Regions from separate parts of the Blastococcus colisei genome, predicted to be linked through region 2. Evidence: riboswitches for the same ligand, from Rfam matches in the RefSeq annotation. Region 2 holds a riboswitch; the other holds the start of a gene.
The links. A riboswitch is a leader RNA that binds a small molecule or an ion and turns the genes downstream of it on or off. The one in region 2 is predicted to bind S-adenosylmethionine.

Region 1 (11,449 bases), on a different contig from region 2:
TCGTGACCCCGGCGGGCGGCACCCCTGCCGCCCTGACCACCGTTCCGGGGCTCGGCGCGCTGACCGCCGCCCTCGGCGGCACGACGCTGGAGATCCCCGGCCAGTTCGCCGCCTTCGAGAGCGAGCCGCTCGAGACCGCCGTCGAGGTCGTCGGGGCGCCGACCGTCGACGTCGCCGTGGCGGCCCCGGGCGGTTCGGCCACCCTGTTCGCCAAGCTGTACGACGTCGGACCCGGCGGGACGACGACCCTGCCGGCCGGGCTCGTGGCGCCGCTCGCGCTGACCGGGCTGTCGTCGGACCCGACCCGGCCCACGACGGTGCAGGTGACCCTGCCCGGGATCGTGCACCGGTTCGAGGCCGGCCACACGATGCGGCTGGTCGTGTCCTCCACCGACCAGGCGTTCGCCCTCCCGGCCGAGGCGGCCGTCTACTCGGTGGCCCTCGCGGACGGCGGGACCGATCTCGCGGTGCCGCAGGTCGACGGCGCCACCCAGACCGACAGCGGCACGTCGCGGTGGTGGGTGCTGCTCGCCGCCGTCATCGGGCTCGGGCTGCTCGCGTGGGCGGTGGCCCTGCTCTGGGGCCGTCATCGCCGGCGTCAGGTCTCGCACGTGGAGCCGGACGGCGAGGACGTGCCGCTGCGCTTCGAGGGCGTGACCAAGGCCTACAAGGACGGCTTCGTCGCCGTCCGGGACCTCTCCTTCGAGGTCCGGCGCGGTCAGGTCCTCGGCCTGCTGGGGCCGAACGGGGCGGGCAAGACCACCTCGCTGCGAATGCTGATGGGCCTGATCAGGCCCACGGAGGGGCGGATCAGCATCTTCGGCCACGCGGCCGGCCCCGGTGCACCGGTGCTCTCCCGGTTGGGGTCGTTCGTCGAGGGCACCGGCCTGCAGCCGCACCTGTCCGGCCGCGACAACCTGCGGCTCTACTGGGCGGCCACCGGGCGCCCGGCCGAGGACGCGCACATGGAGGAGGCGATCGAGGTGGCCGGCCTCGGCGCCGCCCTGGACCGCCCGGTGCGTCGCTACAGCCAGGGCATGCGGCAGCGGGTGGCGATCGCGCAGGCGATGCTGGGGCTGCCCGACCTGCTGGTGCTCGACGAGCCGACCAACGGGCTGGACCCGCCGCAGATCCATGCCATGCGGGAGGTGCTGCGCTCCTACGCCGCGACCGGGCGCACGGTCATCGTCTCCAGCCACCTGCTGAGCGAGATCGAGCAGACCTGCAGCCACGTCGTCGTCATGGCGAAGGGGCAGAAGATCGCCCAGGGCACGGTGGAGGAGATCGTCGGCACCGGTGGCGCGGTGCTCGTCGGTCTGGTCGACGACGCCGACACCGACCGGGCGATCGCCGTCCTCGAGGGGCTGCCGGGCGTCAGTGCCGGGCGCACCGACGAGGGCCTGGTCGCGGACCTGGACGGCTACAGCCGGGCCGCGGCGCTGCAGGCGCTGGTGGCGGCCGACATCGAGGTCGACGAGTTCACGCCGCGCCGGCGGCTCGAGGACGCGTTCCTGGCGCTGGTGGGGGAGAACTGATGACCACGCAACGAGCGACAGAAATGGCCATTTCTGCCTCGCCGGGTGGAGAGCACGTCCAGCCGACGGGTGCCGTCGCCGGATATCGGCCGGAACGGACGCTGCGGCTCTCGGTCGAGCTCCGCAGGCAGTTCAAGCGCCGGCGCACCATCGGGGTCTTCGCGCTGATGGTCGCCCTGCCGCTCATCCTCATCGCCGCGCTGCAGTTGGGTGCCAGCGAGGAGGCGGCGGAGAACAACCGCATCAACCTGGTCGACGTCGCGACGTCGAGCGGCCTGAACTTCACGCTGTTCGTCCTGTTCGCGACGACCGGGTTCTTCCTCGTCGTCGTGTACGCGCTGTGCTTCGGCGACACCGTGGCCAGCGAGGCCCAATGGGGATCGCTGCGCTACGCGCTGGCGACGCCGGTGCCACGGATGCGGCTGCTCCGGCAGAAGTTCTACGCCGCGTTGGTGCAGTCGGTCGGCGCACTGCTCGTGCTGGCCACGGTCGCGGTGGTGGCGGGCGGGATCGCCTTCGGCTTCGAGGACATCCAGACGCCGGTCGGCGTGACCCTCGACCAGGGGGAGGGGATGCTGCGCCTGGCCGGGATGCTGGGCTATCTCGCCGTCCACCTGCTGGTCGTCGGCTCCCTGGCCTTCTGGTTCTCCACCATCACCGACGCGCCGCTGGCCGCCGTCGGTGGCGCGGTGTTCACGATGTTCGTCTTCGCGATCCTCGACCAGGTCGAGCAACTCGGGGCGATCCGCGACTGGTTCCCGACGGCGGAGGAGTTCGCCTGGACCGACCTGCTGCAGACGCCGGTCGACTCCGGGGACATGTTCCGGGGCATCATTCAGTCGCTGGTCTACGCGGCGATCTTCACCGCGTTGGCCTTCCGGCACTTCGCCCGCCGCGACGTCACCTCCTAGGACGACGTAGCGGCATTTATGGCCATAAATGCCGCTACAGGCTGGCCAGGACCGCCTGCGCCCAGCCCTCGCCCATGGGCGCGGCGGTGACCGTCACGTTGGGGACGGCGTCCATGAGCCTGCCCATGCCGTCGACGGACGCGCCGTTCCGGGTGATCCAGAGCCGGTCGACCGCCGGGGCCATGTCCAGGTCGCTGACGCTGTCGCCGATCGCGACGGCGTCGGCGGGCGAGAGGCCACGCCGCTCGAGGTCCCAGGCGATGGCCGCACCCTTGGAGATGCCACGCGGCATGAGGTGGTAGACCCGCGGCGGCAGCGGGTCGTCGTCCAGCCCGAACCGGGACGTCGCCGGGATCGCGCCGTTGTCCTTGAGCGTCAGCCAGCCCGCGCCCTTCTCGGCCAGCCAGGCGTCGACCGCCACCGGGTCGACCCGCCCCCGCAGCAGGGCGTCGGTCGAGTGCGTGGCGTGCCAGGGCGCGTGCCACTCCAGTCGGCCCGGGTTCTCGGCGATCACCTGCTCGACGACGCCGAGTTGGGCCATGACCTCCATGGGCGCGCGTCCGGCGTACTCGGCGGGCAGCTCGCCGGTGAGCCGGTGGGTGCTCCGGCCGGCGTCCCAGGCGATCGTCGCACCGAGCTCGGCGATGGCGCCGTCGGCGGCGAAGATCCGCGCGGCCTCGATGACCTGCTCGAACGTCCGGCCGCTGACCAGCACCAACGGGACCCCGGCCCGGTGGAGAGCCAGCAGCGCGGCGGCCGGGTCGGCGGTGAGCCCGCGGTCGGCGGCGTGCCAGAACGACCCCCGCGGACCGACCATCGTGCCGTCGAGATCGGTGTAGACGATGCGGGCGGTCACATCTCACATCCTGACCGTCGTCCGGAACCCCGCCGGTACTGGGTACAGTTCTCGCCGTTCCACTCATCCAGAGGGGCAGAGGGACACGGCCCGACGAAGCCCCGGCAACCGCCGCCCGCGCGCATGCGCGGGACGGAAGGTGCCAATTCCGTCCCGCACGGCTCGACGGCCCGGTGCGGGGAAGATGAGGAGGTAGTCGTCGCATGACCCTGACCGCTCCCGGTTCTGTCCAGGCCGACTCGTCTGCCGGTGGCCCCGTTGCCCCGTGTCCCGCCCGCGGCCTGGTGTGCCGCAACTGCGGGGCCACCTTCGGCCTCATCGCCGAGCACGCCTGCGCGGAGTGCTTCGGCCCGCTGGAGGTCGACTACGACCCCGAGCTCATGAAGTCCGTCACCCGCGAGCAGATCGAAGCCGGGCCGCAGAACATCTGGCGCTACGCGGGCCTGCTCCCGGTGGGCCAGGACCCGGCCGACCGGGTCAGCCTCGACCCCGGTCTGACCCCGCTGGTGCGCGCGGACCGGCTCGCCGCCGAGCTCGGCCTCACGGGCGGGCTGTGGGTGAAGGACGACTCGGCCAACCCGACGCACTCCTTCAAGGACCGCGTCGTGTCGCTGGCCGCCACCGCGGCGAAGGGGCTGGGGTACCGCAAGATCGCCGCCGCCTCGACGGGCAACCTGGCCAACTCGGTGGCCGCGCACGCGGCCCGGGTGGGCATCCCGTCCTTCGTCTTCATCCCGAGCGACCTCGAGCCGGGCAAGGTCGTGCAGTCCGCGGTCTACGGCCAGACTCTGGTCGCCGTCGACGGCTCCTACGACGACGTCAACCGGCTGACCAGTGAACTCGCCGAGACGGACGAGTTCGAGGACACCGCCTTCGTCAACCAGAACGTGCGGCCCTACTACGCCGAGGGCTCCAAGACGATGGGCTACGAGATCGCCGAGCAGCTCGGCTGGCGGATCCCGGCCCAGGTCGTCATCCCGATGGCGTCGGGCTCGCTGCTGACCAAGGTCGACAAGGCGTTCCGGGAGCTGGTCGCCGCGGGCATCGTCGAGGCCACCGAGTGGACGATCTTCGGCGCCCAGTCGGCCGGGTGCGACCCGATCGCCACCGCGTTCGAGCAGGGTTGGGACGTCGTCAAGCCGGTGAAGCCCACGGGCATCGCGAAGTCGCTCAACATCGGCAACCCGGCCGACGGTCCCTACGCGCTCGACGCGATCCGCCGGACCGGCGGCTCGGTGGGCCGCGTCGGGGACGACGAGATCGTCCAGGGCATCCGCGACCTCGCCCGCACCACCGGCGTGTTCGCCGAGACGGCCGGCGGCGTGACGGTGGCGGTGCTGCGCCAGCTCGTCGAGGACGGGCGGCTGGACCCGGCCAAGGAGACCGTCGTCCTCAACACGGGGGAGGGCCTCAAGACCCTCGATCCGCTCGAGCCGGTGGTCGGCCCGACGCACCGCGTCGAGCCGTCGCTCCGGTCGCTCCGGTCGGCCGGCCTCATCGGCTGAGCGTCGCCGAACCGGATCGGGCGGCCGACACGTCGCCCGATCCGGCAACGGAATGGCGTCGATGTACCGTCACCAGGCATTTCCTGATGTACGTTCTCGCGCGGTTCCAGTTCCATGTTCGTGTTCGAACGGGCGGAAGAGCTAGACCCGGTTCCCCGATCCAGAGGGACCGTCCGTACGCACGAACGTGGGAGCACACGTGGCACAGGGCACCGTGAAGTGGTTCAACGCCGAGAAGGGCTTCGGCTTCATCGCCGTCGACGGCGGCCAGGACGTCTTCGTCCACTACTCGGCCATCCAGATGGACGGGTACAAGAGCCTCGAGGAGGGCCAGCGGGTCAGCTTCGAGGTCGTCCAGGGCGCCAAGGGCCCGCAGGCGGACGGCGTCACCGCCGCCTGATCCCGGCACTTCACCGAGGCCCGGTCCCCGTATGGGGGCCGGGCCTCGCTGCGTGCGGAGCCCACCCCGCCCCGACGCAGGCGCCCGACGCAGGTATAGGAACCTCTACCTACGAATCGGGGGCTCAACCCGCAGGTAAAGGTTCCTATACCTCGGCGGCGGGGAGGGCGTTCGGCGTCGTCCGGGGGACCCCTCCTTGCACTCGCAGGGGTCGAGTGCCAGACTCGTTTCTGGCACTCGGGGCTCCCGAGTGCCAACCAGGTCGGAACGGTGAGGCACCGGCGTGTGGGCCGCAAGGGAGTCCACGTCACTGGTGTCGTCCGTCGCGGGCGCCGAACCCGGCCGTGCAGCGATCAATGCATGGAGGACATCACCACATGGCCAAGATGATCGCGTTCGACGAAGAGGCGCGCCGTGGCCTCGAGCGGGGTATGAACACCCTCGCCGACGCCGTGAAGGTGACGCTCGGCCCCAAGGGCCGCAACGTCGTACTCGAGAAGAAGTGGGGTGCCCCCACCATCACCAACGATGGTGTGAGCATCGCCAAGGAGATCGAGCTCGAGGACCCGTACGAGAAGATCGGGGCCGAGCTCGTCAAGGAGGTCGCGAAGAAGACCGACGACGTCGCGGGTGACGGCACCACGACCGCCACCGTGCTGGCCCAGGCGCTCGTGCGCGAGGGTCTGCGCAACGTCGCCGCCGGCGCGAACCCGATGGCCCTGAAGAAGGGCATCGAGAAGGCCGTCGAGGCCGTCAGCGAGTACCTCCTCTCGACCGCCAAGGACGTCGAGACCAAGGAGCAGATCGCCGCCACCGCCTCGATCTCCGCCGCTGACCCCGCCATCGGCGAGCTCATCGCCGAGGCGATGGACAAGGTCGGCAAGGAAGGTGTCATCACCGTCGAGGAGAGCAACACCTTCGGTCTCGAGCTCGAGCTCACCGAGGGCATGCGCTTCGACAAGGGTCACCTGTCGGCGTACTTCGTCACCGACTCCGAGCGCATGGAGACCGTGCTCGACGACCCGTACATCCTGGTCGTCAACGGCAAGATCAGCTCGGTCAAGGACCTGCTCCCGCTGCTCGAGAAGGTCATGCAGTCGGGCAAGCCGCTGGCCATCATCGCCGAGGACGTCGAGGGCGAGGCCCTCGCGACCCTGGTCGTGAACAAGATCCGTGGCACCTTCAAGTCCGTCGCCGTCAAGGCCCCGGGCTTCGGTGACCGCCGCAAGGCCATGCTCGCCGACATCGCCATCCTCACCGGTGGCCAGGTCATCAGCGAGGAGGTCGGCCTCAAGCTCGACAACGCCGACGTCTCCCTGCTGGGCCGCGCGCGCAAGTTCGTCACCACCAAGGACGAGACGACGATCATCGAGGGTGCGGGTGACGCCGACCAGATCCAGGGTCGCGTCAACCAGATCCGCGCCGAGATCGAGAAGTCGGACTCCGACTACGACCGCGAGAAGCTGCAGGAGCGCCTGGCCAAGCTGGCCGGTGGCGTCGCCGTCATCAAGGCCGGCGCCGCGACCGAGGTCGAGCTGAAGGAGCGCAAGCACCGCATCGAGGACGCGGTGCGCAACGCCAAGGCCGCCGTCGAGGAGGGCATCGTCGCCGGTGGTGGCGTCGCTCTCGCGCAGGCCACGGCCGTCGCGTTCGACAAGCTCGAGCTCGAGGGTGACGAGGCGACCGGTGCCAACATCGTGCGCGTCGCGCTCGAGGCGCCGCTGAAGCAGATCGCGATCAACGCCGGCCTCGAGGGTGGCGTCGTCGCGGAGAAGGTCCGCAACTCCGACACCGGCTGGGGCCTCAACGCCGCCACCGGCGAGTACGTGGACCTCGTCGCCAGCGGGATCATCGACCCCGCCAAGGTGACCCGCTCGGCGCTGCAGAACGCCGCCTCCATCGCGGCGCTCTTCCTCACCACCGAGGCCGTCATCGCGGACAAGCCGGAGAAGAACGCTCCGGCCATGCCCGGCGGCGACGGCGGCATGGGCGGCATGGACTTCTGAGTCCGGCTCTCCCGTAACACCAGCACTGCCCGGCAGGGGCGGTCCGCTTCGGCGGGCCGCCCCTGTCGGCGTTGGTGGAGACGACGTCCTCTGCCCCGGCGCGGGTCAACCCTCGCCGGTGGGAGTCGACCCGCGTCCTGGCCCGGCTCCACCCCTCACCAGGCGGGTCAACCCGGGTGAGGGCGCGTCACTCGGGGGCGAAGACGCAGAACTCGTTCCCCTCGGGGTCGGCGAGGACGTTCCACTCGATCTCGTCGTCCTGCTCCCGCACCATCGTGGCGCCGGCCGCCAGGAGGGGCCAGGTGTCGCCGACGACGTCGAAGTGCATCCGGTTCTTGACGATCTTCGGCTCGGTCACCGGGACGATCCACATCAGCGGTCCTTCGCCGGTCGGGTCGACGATCGGAACCGGCCAGTCGTGCGGGCGAGGCTCGTCGTCCTCGGGGGTCTGCGCGTCCTCGAGCTGGTCGCGCCGCACGTAGCCGATGGCGCTGCACCACCAGTCGGCGAGCGCGTGGTGGTCGCGGGCGTCGAGGCAGAGGTCCTTGAACCGGGCGGGTGCGTCAGCCATGACTGCGGAGGGTAGGCGGCTCCCCGTGGCCGTGATCATCGGGACCTCGGGGTGGCAGTACCGCGACTGGCGCGGGCTGTTCTACCCGGCCAAGCTGCCCCAGCGGCTGTGGCTCGAGCACTACGCCGAGTTCTTCGCGACGGTCGAGAGCAACAACGCCTTCTACCGGCTGCCCGAGCGCGAGACGTTCGTGAAGTGGCGTGAGCGCACCCCGCCCGACTTCCGGTGGGCGGTCAAGGCCAGCCGCTTCCTCACCCACATCAAGCGGCTGCGCGAACCCGAGGAACCCGTCGCGCGGCTGATGGGGCGGGCGGAGGGGTTGGAGCACCGGCTCGACACGATCCTCCTCCAGCTGCCCCCCACGCTGAAGGCGGACGCCGACCTCCTCCGCGGGTGCCTCGCCCAGTTCCCGGGGGGTACCCGCGTCGCCGTCGAGCCCCGGCACGAGAGCTGGTGGACCGACGACATACGCGCGCTGCTGGAGCGCTACGGCGCCGCGCTGTGCTGGGCCGACCGTGACGAGCAGCCCGTCGCCCCGCTCTGGCGCACCGCCGACTGGGGTTATCTCCGCTTCCACCACGGCTTCGAGGCGTGGCGGTACCGGCCGGAGACCCTGCAGCTCTGGGCGGACCGGCTGGCGGGGACCTACGGGGACGAGGACGTGCTCGTCTACTTCAACAACGACCCCGGGGGAGCGGCGACGATCGACGCCGTCCACTTCGCCGACGCCGTCCGCCGGGCCGGGGGGACACCGACCCGCGTGCCCACAGCCGACCAGGCGCTCGGGCACGCCTGGGCCGAGGGGCAGACGACGCCGGGTGTGCCGGTCGTCTAACCGAGTGCCGGCGCCTCCGCGTGCCGGACGCCGAGCTGCTCGGCGGCCTCACCGAGCAGCGTCTGGACGGCGAGGGTGTCGGCGAGCGGCATGACCGCGCTCTCGGTGCGGCCGGCACGCACGCACTCGGTGACCTCGATGAGCTCGTGGGCATACCCCCACCCCAGCCCGCCTGGTTCGACCGTCTCCGGGTCGGCGCCCTCCCGGTGCAGCACGAAGCCGTCCGGCTGGTGGAAGCGCGGATGGACGTCGATCCAGCCACGCGTCCCGGCGATGCGGGCCTCGCCGGGGAGCCGGTAGACGAGCGACGTCGTCAGCAACGCCGAGCGGCCGCCGGCGTAGCGCAGCAGCATCCCGGCCTCGGCATCGACGCCGTTCGGGAACGTGGAGCCGTGCACCGCGAGAGACTCCGGCGTCCCCAGCAGCATCTGCGCGAAGGACAGGGGATAGACGCCCATGTCGAGGAGCGCGCCGCCGCCGACGGCGGGATCGAACAGCCGGTGCGACGGATCGAACTCCCACAGACTGCCCAGCTCCGCCTGGACCAGCCGGACCTCGCCGATGGCGCCGTCGTCGATCAGCCGGCGCAGCGCGACGACGGCCGGCATGAAACGGGTCCACATCGCCTCCATGACGAAGACGCCCCGTTCTCGCGCGAGTCCGATGACCTCCGCAGCGCCGGCCGTGGTGGCGGTGAACGACTTCTCGACGAGCAGCGCCTTGCCGGCCCGCAGCGCGGCCAGGGCGACGGCGTGATGCTGAGCATGGGTGGTGGCCACGTAGAGGACGTCGACGTCCGGGTCGTCGATGATCTCGGCGTAGGAACCGTAGGCACGCTCGAGCCCATGACGGTCGGCGAAGGCGCGCGCCCGGTCCAGCGAACGGGAGGCGGCGGCCACGGGCCGCGCCCCCTCGACGTGCGCGAAGTCCTGCACCACCTTGTCCGCGATCCGGCCCGGCCCGACGATTCCCCAGCGGATCTCTCTGCTCACCGGGAGAACGCTAGTGCCGTGTCAGGCAAGGTTCGCCCCGGTGGGGCGGTGCCTGATCCTCGCGGCGGGTGCCGGCGAGCGACTCCCCGGAACCGGGACCGGTTCCGGGGCGGGCCACGGCGGGCCAGATGGACCCGCCGCCGCGGACCACCGGATCGGTGGGGATCGGCCGGCCGGGGGGCCGGCTGATCAGTCCGCGGCGGGGATCACGCCGGGACCGGCCGGCACCGGGCAGGTGCCGGCCGGTCCCGGCGGTGCGTGGTCACCGGCGACGAACCGCCGACGACAGGTCCACCACCGGTGCCGCCACCGGCGACGGCGGTGGTGCGGGTGGCGATGTTGGCGGCACCGACCAGATCGCGGTGCCCGGTGAACCGGCAGTGCCGGCAGTCAAAGACCCGCCCCCGCGGCTTGGCCACGCGGGCGGCGCAGGACGGGCAGGTGGAGGAGGAGGTGCCCCGCTCGTCGACCAGCTCGACGGCGATGCCGGCCTGTGCGGCCTTGTCGGCCAGCGCCCGCAGCAGGTCACCGACGGCCCAGTCGCGGACGGCCTTGTTCTGCCGCCGCCCGGCGTCGCGGGCCAGCACGCCGCGCGGATCGCCGACGGCCAGGGTGCCGACCCGCTGCCCGACGGCCCAGGACACGACCGCCTTGGCGGCTTCGTGCCGGGCCTGACCGAGTCGCCGGCGGTGCCGGCCCTCCAGCGCACGGCTGCGCCGGCGGAACTGCTTCCACCGCCGGGAGCCGCGCTGCCCCCGGGCCGGGGCGCGTCGGGCGGCGGCGCGGGCGCGGGCCTTGGCCTCGGCCAGGTGCAGCCGGTGCTCGGCCCGCAGCGCCCGCCCCGACACCAGCAGCGCCGCATCCGGCCCCTCGCCGCCGCCGGGAGCGAGAACGGCGTAGGGATGGATGATGCCCAGATCCACGCCGGCGGCCCGGTCCGGATCCGGGCCCGCCCCCGCCGGGTAGACCGCGACCGGGATCTCGGCGGTGACCTCCAGGCACAGCCGCCGCCCAGCACACGTCAGCCGCACCGAGCGCACCTGTTCCGCGGGGTACGGGAGCGGGCGGGCCAGCCGCACCCACAACGGCGGGCGGCCGCGAGCCACCGGCAGCCGCACCCGCCCGCCGGTCACGGTGAAGGTGCCGGCGTAGAAGCGGACCGGCACCAGCCCCCGCCGCCGCCGCGGAAACCGCGCCGTCTCGTCGCCGGCCCGACGGCGTCGGGCCGCGCTCATCCACGCATCCGAGTAAGCCCGCAGCACCGACCGGGCGCCCACACTCGACAGTTCACCGAAGGTGCCCTCCCCGGCGGCGGCCAGCTCCCGGCACAGCTCCTGATAGCCCACGATCGGCCGGTCACCACGCTGCCGGCGCCAGCGGTTGAGCAGCAGCACCGCCGCCCACACATCCCCACCCGACCGCAGCAACCCGAACAACCGCCGCCGCTGACCGACCGTCACCCGCAGCGCCACCCGCGCCGTCCGGTACACCACCGGCGGCGCGGACGACTCCCGACGACGAGGTACGCCCGCACGCTGCCCCACACCACCGACACGACGACGAGGCGAACGTTGCCGGCCGCGGTACTAGCCGTGGCGGGCAGACTGCGTTCCGTGGCCGTCCTGATCGACACCCCCGTGTGGCCGTGGCGGGGCCGGCTCTGGTCGCACCTGGTCAGCGACGTCTCCTACGACGAGCTGCACGTTTTCGTCGAGACCGAGCTCGGCATCCCACGGCGGGCGTTCCAGGGCGACCACTACGACGTCCCCGAGGACCTCTACGACATCGCCGTCGCGGCCGGCGCGCAGCCGGTGGGGGCGCGGGAGCTCCTCGCCCGG
Region 2 (11,449 bases):
CGGCGTCGAACTGCCACCACGGCGCGGCCACCGCCCAGAAGATCGCCGCCGCGACGAAGGCCCAGCAGGTCAACGTCACCGGGTCGCGGGTGACCGTTCCCCGCTCCCCGATGAGGTAGTAGGTCGCCAGGGCGACGGCGGCACCGAGCCCGGCCGCGACCCCCACCACGTCCAGCGAGCCGCCACCGGTCCAGATCTCGGTGACCAACGCCAGCCCGGACAGCGACAGCACGAGCGCCACCCACACCCGGCTGCGCACCTCCTCCTTGCGCACCAACCAGACGTAGAGGGCGATGAGCACCGTCCCGGTGAACTCGAACACCAGGGCGATGCCCACCGGCAGCCGGCCGATCGCCACGTAGAACAGGTACTGGGTCATGGCGATGCCGATGACACCGAGCACGGCCAGCAGGGGGAGCTCCCGGCGGCCGACCCGCAGCCGGCCCGGCGCCGTCACCAGCAGGACGGCGAGCAGCCCGATCGCGGCACCGGTGCAGCGCAGGGCGGTCAGCCGCGGGGCGGAGATGCCCGCCTCGAGCGCGAGGGCGGAGACCGTGCCGTTGACGGCGAAGAACCCGGCCGCGGCCAGCGTGAGGGCGTAGCCGAGGGCGGGGCGGGCGGGGCGGGGCACGTCGGGAACGTAGTCCCCGTCGTGCCCCGAGCCACCTACCGGGCAGGCGAGCCCTGTCCGTGCCCCGTGCCGGCGTCGCCGCCGTGCGGCACCGGCGAGCCGACGTCCCGGACCGTCTCGCTGCCGTCGGCGCGATCCCGCTTGGCCTCCTGCGCCGGCGTCCGGCCCGTGGGCGTGTCGGGCACACCGTCCCCGTCGGCGTCCGGTGCCGGCTTGACGGACAGGACGAAGTCGTCCCCGTGGTGGGTGATCCCGTGGCGGACGGCCTGCCGCACCGCCTCCAGAGCCACTTCACGCCGCAGCATCAGGGGATCGGACCTCAGGTCCTTGGCCAGCGACACCGCCAGCCCGACCATGACGATCGCGAACGGCAGCGCGGCGACGATCGTGAGGTTCTGCAATCCGGTGAGGGCCTCCTCGCCCACCAGCAGCATGATCGCCGCCACGGCACCCATGACCAGCCCCCAGAAGACGACGGTCTTCCGGCTGGGCTCGATCGTGCCGCGTTCCGACAGCGAGCCCATGACGATCGACGCGGCGTCAGCGCCCGAGACGAAGAAGATCGCCACGAGCAGCATGACGAGCACGGTCATGACGGTGGCCAGCGGGAACTGCTCGAGGACGCCGAACAGCTGGGCCTCGGGCGAGCCCGCGCCGGCCAGGTCGGCGCCGTCCCGCTGGGCGGCGATCCCGGCGCCACCGAAGATCGCGAACCAGATCAGGCTCACGACGCTGGGCACGAGCAGCACGCCGGTGACGAACTGGCGGACGGTGCGGCCGCGGCTGATCCGGGCGATGAACATGCCGACGAACGGCGTCCAGCTGATCCACCAGGCCCAGTAGAAGATCGTCCAGCCGCTCAGCCACGCGTCCAGCGGGTCGCCGCCGCTGGCCCCGGTGCGGGCAGCCAGGTCGCCCAGATCGGCGAAGTAGTTGCCCACCGTGGTGGGAATCAGGTTGAGGATGAAGACCGTCGGGCCGACGACGAACACGAACACCGCGAGGATCAACGCGAGGACCATGTTGATGTTGGCCAGGTACTGGATGCCCTTGGCGATCCCGGAGACCGCCGAGGCGACGAACGCCATCGTCAGGATCGCGATGATGACGACCAGGAGCGAGTTGCCGAGGTCACCTGCCCAGCCCAGGATCTCCGCGCCGCTGCCGATCTGCAGCGCGCCGAGCCCCAGGGAGGCCGCCGATCCGAACAGGGTGGCGAAGATCGCCAGGATGTCGATGGCCTTGCCCGCCGGGCCGGAGGTGCGCCGCTCGCCGAACAGCGGAGCGAACGCGGAGCTGATCAACTGCCGGCGGCCGCGGCGGAAGGTGCCGTAGGCGATCGCCAGGCCGACGACGGCGTAGATGGCCCACGGGTGCAGCGACCAGTGGAAGAGCGTGGTGGCCATCGCCGTCTCCACCGCGGCCGGGGTCTCGCCCTCGACGGTCAGGGGCGGCGGCGAGACGTAGTGCGACAGGGGCTCGCTGACGCCGAAGAACATCAGACCGATGCCCATGCCCGCGCTGAACATCATCGCGATCCAGGAGGTCGTCCGGAACTCGGGCTCCTCGTCGTCGCGGCCCAGCGGGATGCGGCCGTACTTGCTGGCCGCCAGCCAGATCACGAAGACGACGAACGCCGAGGCGACCACCACGAACAGCCAGCCGAGGTTGCCGATGACCCACCCGAGCGCGCTGCTGCTCGCCGTTCCCAGGTTCGACGGCGCCAGGAAGCCCCAGGCGACGAAGGCGAGCGCGAGTGCCGCAGCGACGCCGAAGACCACGGTGTCCAGCCGCCCCGCGCGGTCGCCCGCCATGGGTGGTGGCTCGGCGATCGCGGGGTGCATCTGGGTTGCGCCCGAGCCGGACGTGCCGGGCTCCGGGCCGTCGCTGAGAGGCCTGTCGGTCGGGGTAGTCGTCACAGTGGTGTGGCGTCGGCGTTCGACGCATCTCCGTTCACGGTCGACGAGCAGTACGGACAGCCCGGAGGCCGCGGGGAGCAATGCCTGACAGTGCTCCGCGCGCGCTACGGGCGCCCATGACCGTGACCGTGCCGGGACCCGCCCAAACGCGCTCGGGCCCGAACGGTTGAGGTCGGCGTCACCTCTTCGGCGGGCGCGCTCAGCCGATCCACAGGTCCACCGGGTTTCCTGGTCGCATGGACGGACGCGCACCGTGGTCCGACCGGCGGCGCCGGGTCCTGCTCGGCCTCGCCCTCGGCACCGTCGCCGGCGCGGCGCTCGTCGTCGCCGTCCTGCTCCTGCTGTCCACGCCTGACGACCTGCGCGGGCTCTGGTGGCCGGCCACCGCGCTCTGCACCGTGTGGACGGCCGCCGCGGCCCGGGCGGCCCGGCGGACCGATGTCTGAGGCTGACGCCAGACTGCAGGACATGGAGCTGCCCACCGCCCTCTACGAATCCACGGACGACGGCTACCTGGCCACCGCGCTGACCATCGGGCCCTGGGACGCCGGGCTGCAGCACGCCGGCCCTCCGGCGGCGCTGCTGCTGCGGGAGGCCGAGCGGGCCGGCGCCATCGAGGGCGGGCAGACCGTCCGGATGGCCTACGACATCTTCGCGCCGGTCCCGGTCGGCCCGGTGCGCATCACGGCGTCGGTCGTCCGCCCCGGACGGCGGATCGAACTGGTCGAGACGGTGCTCACCGCCGGGGACGAGCGGCCGCTGATGCGGCTGTCGGCCTGGCGCATGCGGGCCCGTTCCGACGGTGCCGCCCCCGAGCCGCCGGCACCCCACCCGGCCGCGTCCGGACCGGAGGAGAGCCGCCGCGAGCTGGCGGCCTTCTTCACCACCGAGGTTGCCTACCACCGGGCGCTGGACTGGCGCTTCCCCACGGGCAGCTTCAATTCCCCGGGGCCGGCCTCGGCGTGGACGACCCCGCGCTGCACCCTGGTCGCGGGCGAGCCGATGACGCCCCTGCAGCACCTGCTGGTGATGACCGACGCAGCGAGCGGGATCTCAGCGGTTCTGGACTGGACCACGGCGACCTTCGCCAACGTGGACCTGCTCGTCTCCCTGCACCGGCCACCGCGGGGCGACTGGCTGGGCATGGACGCCGTGACGACGCTGGGCGGGACCGGCGCGGCGCAGTGCACCGCCGTCCTCTTCGACGCCGAGGGCCCGATCGGCCGGTCGGCGCAGTCACTGTTCGTGGAGCCCCGCTGACGGTGTGGCGCGGGCCCGGCCGACGGAGCAAGGTGAGTACGAGCACGGATCGACCGACGGGAGTGGCATGGACGCGCTGATCGAGCTGCGGGACTGGCTGTCCGGCCGCGGTCTCGAGGTCGTGCTCATCATCCTCGGCTCGGTGCTGCTCGCCCGGCTCGTCTCGTGGGCCGGCGGCCGCATCACCGACCGCATCGACGCCCGGTACACCGGCGGTGACGCCCTCGTCCGTACCGAGGCCGCCAAGCACCGGCACTCCCTCACCCAGGTGCTCACCTGGGCCGCCATCGTCCTCATCTACTCGATCGCGGTGTTCTTCGTGCTCGACCGGCTGGGAGTGCCGATCACCGGCCTGGTCGCCCCGGCGACCGTGCTGGGCGTCGGGCTCGGCTTCGGCGCGCAGCGGATCGTCGGCGACGTCCTGGCCGGGTTCTTCATCATCACCGAGCGCCAGTACGGCTTCGGCGACGTCGTCGCGATCCAGGTCGTGGGCGGGATGGATCCCGCCACGGGCACCGTGGAGGACGTGACGCTGCGGATCACCCGGCTGCGCTCCGCCGACGGCGAGGTCGTCACCGTGCCCAACGGGCAGATCGTCAAGGTGATCAACCTGTCCCGCGACTGGGCGCGGGCGGTCGTCGACGTCCCCGTCCCGACCAGCGTCGACGTCAACCGCGCCAACGAGGTGCTGCGCGAGGTGGGCCGGGAGGCCTTCCGCGATCCCGCGCTGCGCCCCCTGCTGCTCGACCCGCCCAGCGTGATGGGCGTGGAGAGCCTCGGCCTCGACCAGGTGAACGTCCGCATGGTGGCCCGCACGCTGCCCGGCAAGCAGTTCGACGTCGGCCGTGACCTGCGCGCCCGCGTCGTCCTGGCGTTCCGCGCGCAGGGGATGAAGGTGGAGCCGCCGACGACCGTCGGGATGTCCGCCGACGGCGATCGCACGCAGGAGGGCGATTCGTGAACGAGCCCGACCGGCAACCCACGCTCCAGCAACCCGAGGTCGCCGCCGATGCGAGCACGGCTCGCCCGCGGTCCCCGTGGCATCCCTCGCGGATCCCGTCGCACCTGGGGCGGGCGCGGACGTCGACCGTCGTCCTGAGCCTGCTGTTCCTGGCGATCGGCACCCTCTGGCTGCAGATCCGCCCCGATCCGGACCGGCCGTCGACGGCCGGGACCGGCACGGAGCAGCCCGCGGTCGAGACCACGCCCGCCCCGGAGACGACGCCCCCGGAGGAGACGACCGATCCGGCGCCGTCCACCGCCCCCACGCCGTCGACCGGCCCCACGTCGACCCCGACACGGACGCCCACCGGCACCCCCACCGGCACCCCCGACGGAACCCCCGACGGAACGACGACGCCGGAGGAGACGACGGACGAGGACACCCCGACGACGTCGGCGCCCAGCCTGCCGACCGAGACCGGGACGGGCAGTGCGCCTGGCTGACGCCTAGAACGAGGTGACGACGGCGATGCCCGGGCGGCGGCCCACGTCGGCCAGGGCGGGGGCGGACTCGTCGAGCGCGAGCGTGCGGGTGACTAGCCGACCGGGGTCGAGCCGGCCGGCGGCGATGAGGCCGAGCAGCCCGGGATAGGCGTGCGCGGCCATGCCGTGACTGCCCAGGACCTCGAGCTCGAGGGCGATGACCCGCTCCATCGGCACCTCGGCGCGCCCCTGCTCCGGCGGCAGCAGGCCCACCTGCACGTGCCGCCCGCGGGGACGCAGGCTGCGGAGGGAGTTCCCGCAGGTGACGGGTGCGCCCAGGGCGTCCAGCGAGACGTGCGCACCGCCCGCGGTGAGGTCCTGGACCGCGACCGGCACGTCGGCCCCGCCGTCCACGGTGTGCTCGGCACCGAGCTGCCGGGCGAGGTCGAGCGCGGCGGCCGAGACGTCGATCGCCACGACCCGTGCGCCGGCGGCCACCGCGATCTGCACCGCGGAGAGACCGACCCCACCACAGCCGTGCACCGCGACCCACTCCCCCGGGCGCACCCGGCCGATCTGCGTGACGGCCCGGAAGGCAGTGGCGTAACGGCAGCCCAGGGCCGCCGCAGTGGTCAGGTCGAGCTCCTCCGGGACGGCGACCAGGTTGACGTCGGCCGCGTCCAGGGCGACGAACTCCGCCAGCGAACCCCAGTGGGTGAAGCCGGGCTGGGTCTGGTGGGCGCACACCTGGTGGTCGCCGGCCGCGCACTGGGCGCACCGGCCGCAGGCGTTGACGAACGGCACGGTCACCCGGTCGCCGACCCGCCAGCGGCGGATTCCCCCGCCGACCGCCTCGACAGTGCCGGCCAGCTCGTGCCCGGGCACGTGCGGCAGGACGACGTCGGCATCGTGCCCCTGCCAGGCGTGCCAGTCGCTGCGGCAGATCCCGCTGGCGGCCACCCGGACGACGACGCCTCCGGGCGCGGGGTCGGGGACGGGCACCTCCTGCACCGACAGCGGACCGGCGAAGGACTCGAAGACCAGGGCGCGCACGGTGCCAGCCTGCCCGGCGCCTACCATCGCCCGGATGCCGACCCTCACCGTCGCCGGGCGCTTCTGCGGTCCACCCGGCACCGCCAACGGCGGCTACCTGGCCGGCCGGCTGGCGGCGCTGACCGACTCGAGCACCGTGAGCGTGCGGCTGCGCCGGCCCACTCCGCTGGACCGGCCCCTCGACGTCCGTCCCGCGGGGACCGGCGTGGAGCTCCTGGACGGCGACGAGGTGCTGGCCGTCGCGACACCGGCCGAGCTCGACCTCGAGGTCCCGGCCGCGCCGTCCCCCGCCGAGGCGGCGGCCGCGCAGGCCGCGCTGCCGCCGCGGACGGGGCATCCCTTCCCCCGGTGCTTCGGCTGCGGGCCCGAGCGCACGCCCGGCGAGGCCGTCGCCGTGTTCGTCGGACCGCTCCCGGACCGGCCCGACCTCTGGGCCGGAGTCTTCCGGCCCACCGCCGAGCTGCCCTCGTCGGACGGCGCCGCCGCACCGGAGACGGTCTGGGCGGCGCTGGACTGTCCGTCGTTCCAGCCGATCGCGCCACTGGACTCGTTACCCCACCTGCTCGGGACCATCACCGCGCGCCAGGACACCCCGGTGCGGCTGGACACCGACCACGTCGTCTTGTCCTGGGTGATCGGCCGCGAGGGGCGCCGGTCCACGACGGCGTCGGCGCTGATCGGCCCCGACGGCGAGGTGTGCGCCCGGGCGCAGGCACTCTGGTTCGCGATGCCGCCGTCCTGAGGCGGGTGTTTCACGTGGGACATCGACGCCGGACAGACTGACCGGCGTGGACGATCTGGACACCCTCCGCCGGACCTGCGACCGCGCGCTCGCCGGACACGGCCCGCAGCGCGCAGCCGACCTGCTCGCGACCATCCCGGCCGACACCGATCCCGACCGCTACGGCGACGGCGGCGTGGTCGCCGAACTGGAGGCGGAGGTCGCGGCGCTGCTCGGGCAGCCCGCTGCCGTGTACCTGCCCAGCGGAACGATGGCCCAGCAGGCGGCACTGCGGGTGCACGCCGACCGGCGCGGCCGGCGCACCGTGCTCTTCCATCCCGAGAGCCACCTCGACCGGCACGAGGGTCGCGCGCTGGAACGGCTGCAGGGTCTGGTCGGCCGGCCGGTGGGGGACCGCTACCGGCTGCTGCTGCGCCATGACCTGGACGCCGTCGCCGAGGCGCCGGCCGCCCTGCTCGTCGAGCTGCCGCAGCGGGACCTCGGCGGTCAGCTGCCGCCCTGGGACGACCTGGTCGCCCAGGTCGCCTGGGCGCGCGAGCGCGGCGCCGCGGCGCACCTGGACGGTGCACGCCTGTGGGAGGCGGCCGCGGGGTACGGACGCACCCCGGCGGAGGTGGCGGGGCTGTTCGACACCACCTACGTCAGCTTCTACAAGGGCATCGGAGCGCTCGCCGGGTGCTGCCTGGCCGGTCCGGTCGACGTCGTCGCCGAGGTCCGGGAGTGGCGGCGGCGGATGGGCGGCACACTGTTCGGCCTGTGGCCCGGCGCGGCCTCGGCGCTGACGTGCCTGCGCCGGCGCCTGCCGTTGATGCCGGCCTACCTGGAGCGGGCGCGGGAGATCGCCGCGGCGGTGCGCGACCTGCCCGGCGTGGCCGTCGTCCCGGATCCGCCGCAGACGCCGATGCTGCACCTGCTGCTGCGCACCGGTGCCGAGGACTTCCGGACCGCGGCACGGGCGCTGGCCGAGGACGGGCTGTGGACCTGGGAGCGGTCGATGGCGACGGTCGACCCGGCCGTCCAGCGGGTCGAGCTGCCGGTCGGCGACGCCACCATGGCGCTGTCGCTCCCGGAGATCCGGCGCGGGATCGCGACGCTCGCCGGCTGACCGTCGAGGGCCCCGTGCAGCCCGGCGAGTCGGCGTCCTAGGATCGGAACGGCTCACGAGAGGCAGCGACAAGCACCTGGCTGGCTGCCCGGCAACCTCTACTCCGTCTGAGGTGCTCCCAGGGGAAGAGCCGGCCGGGCGGCGTCCGTCGTCCGGCAAGGACGGAGTTCCTGCGCGCCGCGGGCTCTCCGCGAGCGAAGAGGAGACGGCGCATGACCGACCCGCAGAGCTGGAGCTTCGAGACCCGGCAGATCCACGCCGGCACGAGCCCCGACCCCACGACCGGAGCCCGCGCGCTGCCCATCTACGCGACCACCGCGTACCAGTTCCGCGACAGCCAGCACGCCGCGGACCTGTTCGCGCTGGCCGAGATGGGCAACATCTACACGCGGATCATGAACCCGACGCAGGACGCGCTCGAGCAGCGCGTGGCCTCGCTCGAGGGCGGTGTCGCCGCGCTCGCCGTCGCGTCGGGGCAGTCGGCGACGACGCTCGCGCTCCTGAACGTCGCCGAGGCCGGCGACCACGTCGTCGCGTCGGCCTCGCTGTACGGCGGGACCTACAACCTGCTGCACCACTCGCTGCCCAAGCTCGGCGTCACGGTCTCCTTCGTGGAGGACCCCGACGACCCCGAGGCGTGGCAGTCGCTGGTCCGGGAGAACACCAAGGCGTTCTTCGGCGAGTCCATCGGCAACCCGAAGGGCGACGTCCTCGACATCGAGCAGATCGCCGACGTCGCGCACCGCAACGGCGTCCCGCTGATCGTGGACAACACCATCGCCACGCCGTTCCTCATCCGGCCCTTCGAGTTCGGTGCCGACGTCGTGGTGCACTCCGCGACCAAGTACCTCGGCGGGCACGGCACCGCGATCGCGGGGCTGATCGTGGACGCCGGGACGTTCGACTGGACCGGCGGGAAGTTCCCCGGCTTCACCACGCCGGACCCGACGTACAACGGCGTGGTCTACGCCGATCTCGGGGCGCCGGCCTACGCGCTGAAGGCCCGGGTGCAGCTGCTGCGCGACCTCGGCCCGGCCCTCTCGCCGTTCAACGCGTTCCTGGTCGTCCAGGGGATCGAGACGCTGTCGCTGCGCATGGAGCGGCACGTGCAGAACACCGTGCGCGTCGCGGAGTTCCTCGAGGCGCACGACGAGGTGGACCGGGTGAACTACCCGGTCCTGGCGTCCTCGCCGTGGCACGCGGCGCAGCAGAAGTACGCGCCGAAGGGCGCCGGCGCCGTGCTCACGTTCGAGCTGCACGGCGGCCGCGAGGCCGGCCAGCGGTTCGTCGAGGCCCTGGAGCTGCACAGCCACGTGGCCAACATCGGCGACGTGCGCAGCCTGGTCATCCACCCGGCCTCGACCACGCACTCGCAGCTGACCGCCGACGAGCAGCTCACCACCGGTGTGACGCCCGGCCTGGTGCGGCTGGCCGTCGGCCTGGAGGGCATCGAGGACATCCTCGCCGACCTCGAGGCCGGCTTCCGCGCCGCGAAGGCCGCCTGACCGAGCGGCGCAGCTGACGATGGGCGGGTGGGTCGAGGGGGATCCGGTGGGCGACCGGGTCGTCCTCGACCTGCCCGCGTTCTCCCCCGAGCGCGGCGGTGTCCTCCCGTCGGTCCGGGTCGCCTACGAGACCTGGGGCACGCTCGCGCCGGACGGCTCGAACGCGGTCCTGGTCGAGCACGCGCTCACCGGCGACAGCCACGTCGCCGGGCCGGCCGGTCCAGGCCACCCGACCCCCGGCTGGTGGGCCGGCCTGGTAGGCCCCGGCGCGCCGCTGGACACCGACCGGCTCTTCGTGGTCTGCGCCAACGTGCTCGGCGGCTGCCAGGGGACGACGGGGCCGTCGTCCCTCGACCCGGACGGCGTGCGCTGGGGCTCCCGCTTCCCCGAGGTGACCGTCGGCGACCAGGTACGGGTGGAGACGGCCCTGACCGACGCGCTCGGCATCGCCCGTTGGGCGTGCGTCGTCGGTGGCTCGATGGGTGGGATGCGGGCCCTGGAGTGGGCGGTGGCGATGCCCGACCGCGTGGCGACGCTGTTCTTCCTGGCGTCGGGGGCGGTGGCCACCGCCGACCAGATCGGCACCCAGACCACGCAGCAGGCCGCCGTCCGCGCCGATCCGCGCTGGGCCGGCGGCGACTACGACCTGTCCGACCCACCGGTGGACGGGCTGGGCGTCGCCCGCCGCATCGCCCACCTGACCTACCGCAGCGCCTTCGAGCTCGGCGAGCGCTTCGGCGCGACGGTGCAGGAGGACGGGCGGTTCGCCGTCGCCTCCTACCTGGAGCACCACGCGGGCAAGCTGGGCCGCCGGTTCGACGCCGGCAGCTACGTGCTGCTCACCGAGGCGATGAACAGCTGGGATGTCGGCCGCGGCCGGGGCGGGGTGGAGGCGGCGCTCTCCCGGGTGACGGCCCGGTCGGTGGTCGCGGGCGTGGACAGCGACCGGCTCTACCCGATCGAGCTGCAGCAGCAGGTCGCCGACGGCCTCGGGGTCCCGCTGCAGGTGATCTCCTCGCCGTACGGGCACGACGGCTTCCTCATCGAGACCGCCGCCGTCGGCCGACTCCTGCGCGACCTGCTCGCCTGATCCACGCGTCGGTACTCGCAGAGATTTGCAGCAGTCCACTCCCGCGGGACCTGCCGTTTCCCGGAGGGTCCCCACGCTGTCTCTTGCCGGTCGTGCCGTGCCGCGGCGAGCACGGTTACCGCTGCGCTCGACGGCTGTTCCGCGTGGGACGACTGAGACCCCATGGGGGTTATCCACAGGGAAAGATGTAGGCGAGGTTTCCCTCCTGTCGGAACGACCGGTCACACTCCTGGAGTGCTAGGTCGTCGTCGCGCCGCAGCCCCGAAGGAGCCGGAGGCTCCTCAGTGGTGCGCCTTCGTCGATGAGTCCATGCGAATCACCCCTGCGAATCAGGGCACCTACCTGCTGGTAGCCGTGGTCGTCGACACGGTCCGGATCGACGAGATCCGCCAAGTCCTCCGGTCGCTGCTCTACCGGCGGCAGGATCGGCTGCACTGGCGCGACGAAGAGGCTCCACGTCGCACGAAGATCGCCGAGGCCATCGGAGCGCTCGATCTTGCGGCCACCGTCGTGATCGGAACGCCGTTGGCCAAGTCGAAGCAAGAGCGCGCTCGGCGCAAGTGCCTGGAGACGCTTCTGCCGAACTTGGAAACCATGGGCGTCACCCGCGTCGTGATGGAGGAGCGCACCCGGAGCCTGGTCGAGTCGGACCGAAAGATGATCACGGCCGTGCGCGGTAAGCGGCTGATCACCGCAGGACTGCGGGTGGAGACAGCGAG

Region 1: linked by a shared signal. The riboswitch ahead of thrC (threonine synthase) and the one ahead of FHU33_RS01435 (bifunctional o-acetylhomoserine/o-acetylserine sulfhydrylase) in region 2 are both predicted to bind S-adenosylmethionine.

Annotation. Positions count from the first base shown of each region.
Region 1 covers NZ_VFQE01000002.1:403,769-415,217, reverse strand. Annotated here, with positions in the region: gene FHU33_RS21425 (alpha/beta fold hydrolase) at 1-1,535, shown strand, start outside; gene FHU33_RS21420 (ABC transporter permease) at 1,535-2,446, shown strand; gene FHU33_RS25180 (HAD family hydrolase) at 2,481-3,302, opposite strand; SAM riboswitch class I at 3,363-3,493, shown strand; gene thrC (threonine synthase) at 3,506-4,807, shown strand; gene FHU33_RS21410 (cold-shock protein) at 5,007-5,207, shown strand; gene groL (chaperonin GroEL) at 5,585-7,213, shown strand; gene FHU33_RS21400 (VOC family protein) at 7,401-7,784, opposite strand; gene FHU33_RS21395 (DUF72 domain-containing protein) at 7,810-8,619, shown strand; gene FHU33_RS21390 (Gfo/Idh/MocA family protein) at 8,616-9,611, opposite strand; gene FHU33_RS21385 (RNA-guided endonuclease InsQ/TnpB family protein) at 9,818-11,155, opposite strand; gene FHU33_RS21380 (DUF4031 domain-containing protein) at 11,225-11,449, shown strand, end outside.
Region 2 covers NZ_VFQE01000001.1:306,408-317,856, reverse strand. Annotated here, with positions in the region: gene FHU33_RS01480 (EamA family transporter) at 1-631, opposite strand, end outside; gene FHU33_RS01475 (BCCT family transporter) at 667-2,445, opposite strand; gene FHU33_RS01470 (hypothetical protein) at 2,787-2,996, shown strand; gene FHU33_RS01465 (thioesterase family protein) at 3,019-3,810, shown strand; gene FHU33_RS01460 (mechanosensitive ion channel family protein) at 3,878-4,771, shown strand; gene FHU33_RS24720 (Rv3103c transmembrane domain-containing protein) at 4,768-5,256, shown strand; gene FHU33_RS01450 (zinc-dependent alcohol dehydrogenase family protein) at 5,260-6,288, opposite strand; gene FHU33_RS01445 (hypothetical protein) at 6,323-7,030, shown strand; gene FHU33_RS01440 (threonine aldolase family protein) at 7,077-8,135, shown strand; SAM riboswitch class IV at 8,187-8,303, shown strand; gene FHU33_RS01435 (bifunctional o-acetylhomoserine/o-acetylserine sulfhydrylase) at 8,348-9,640, shown strand; gene metX (homoserine O-acetyltransferase MetX) at 9,660-10,730, shown strand; gene FHU33_RS01425 (hypothetical protein) at 11,085-11,449, shown strand, end outside.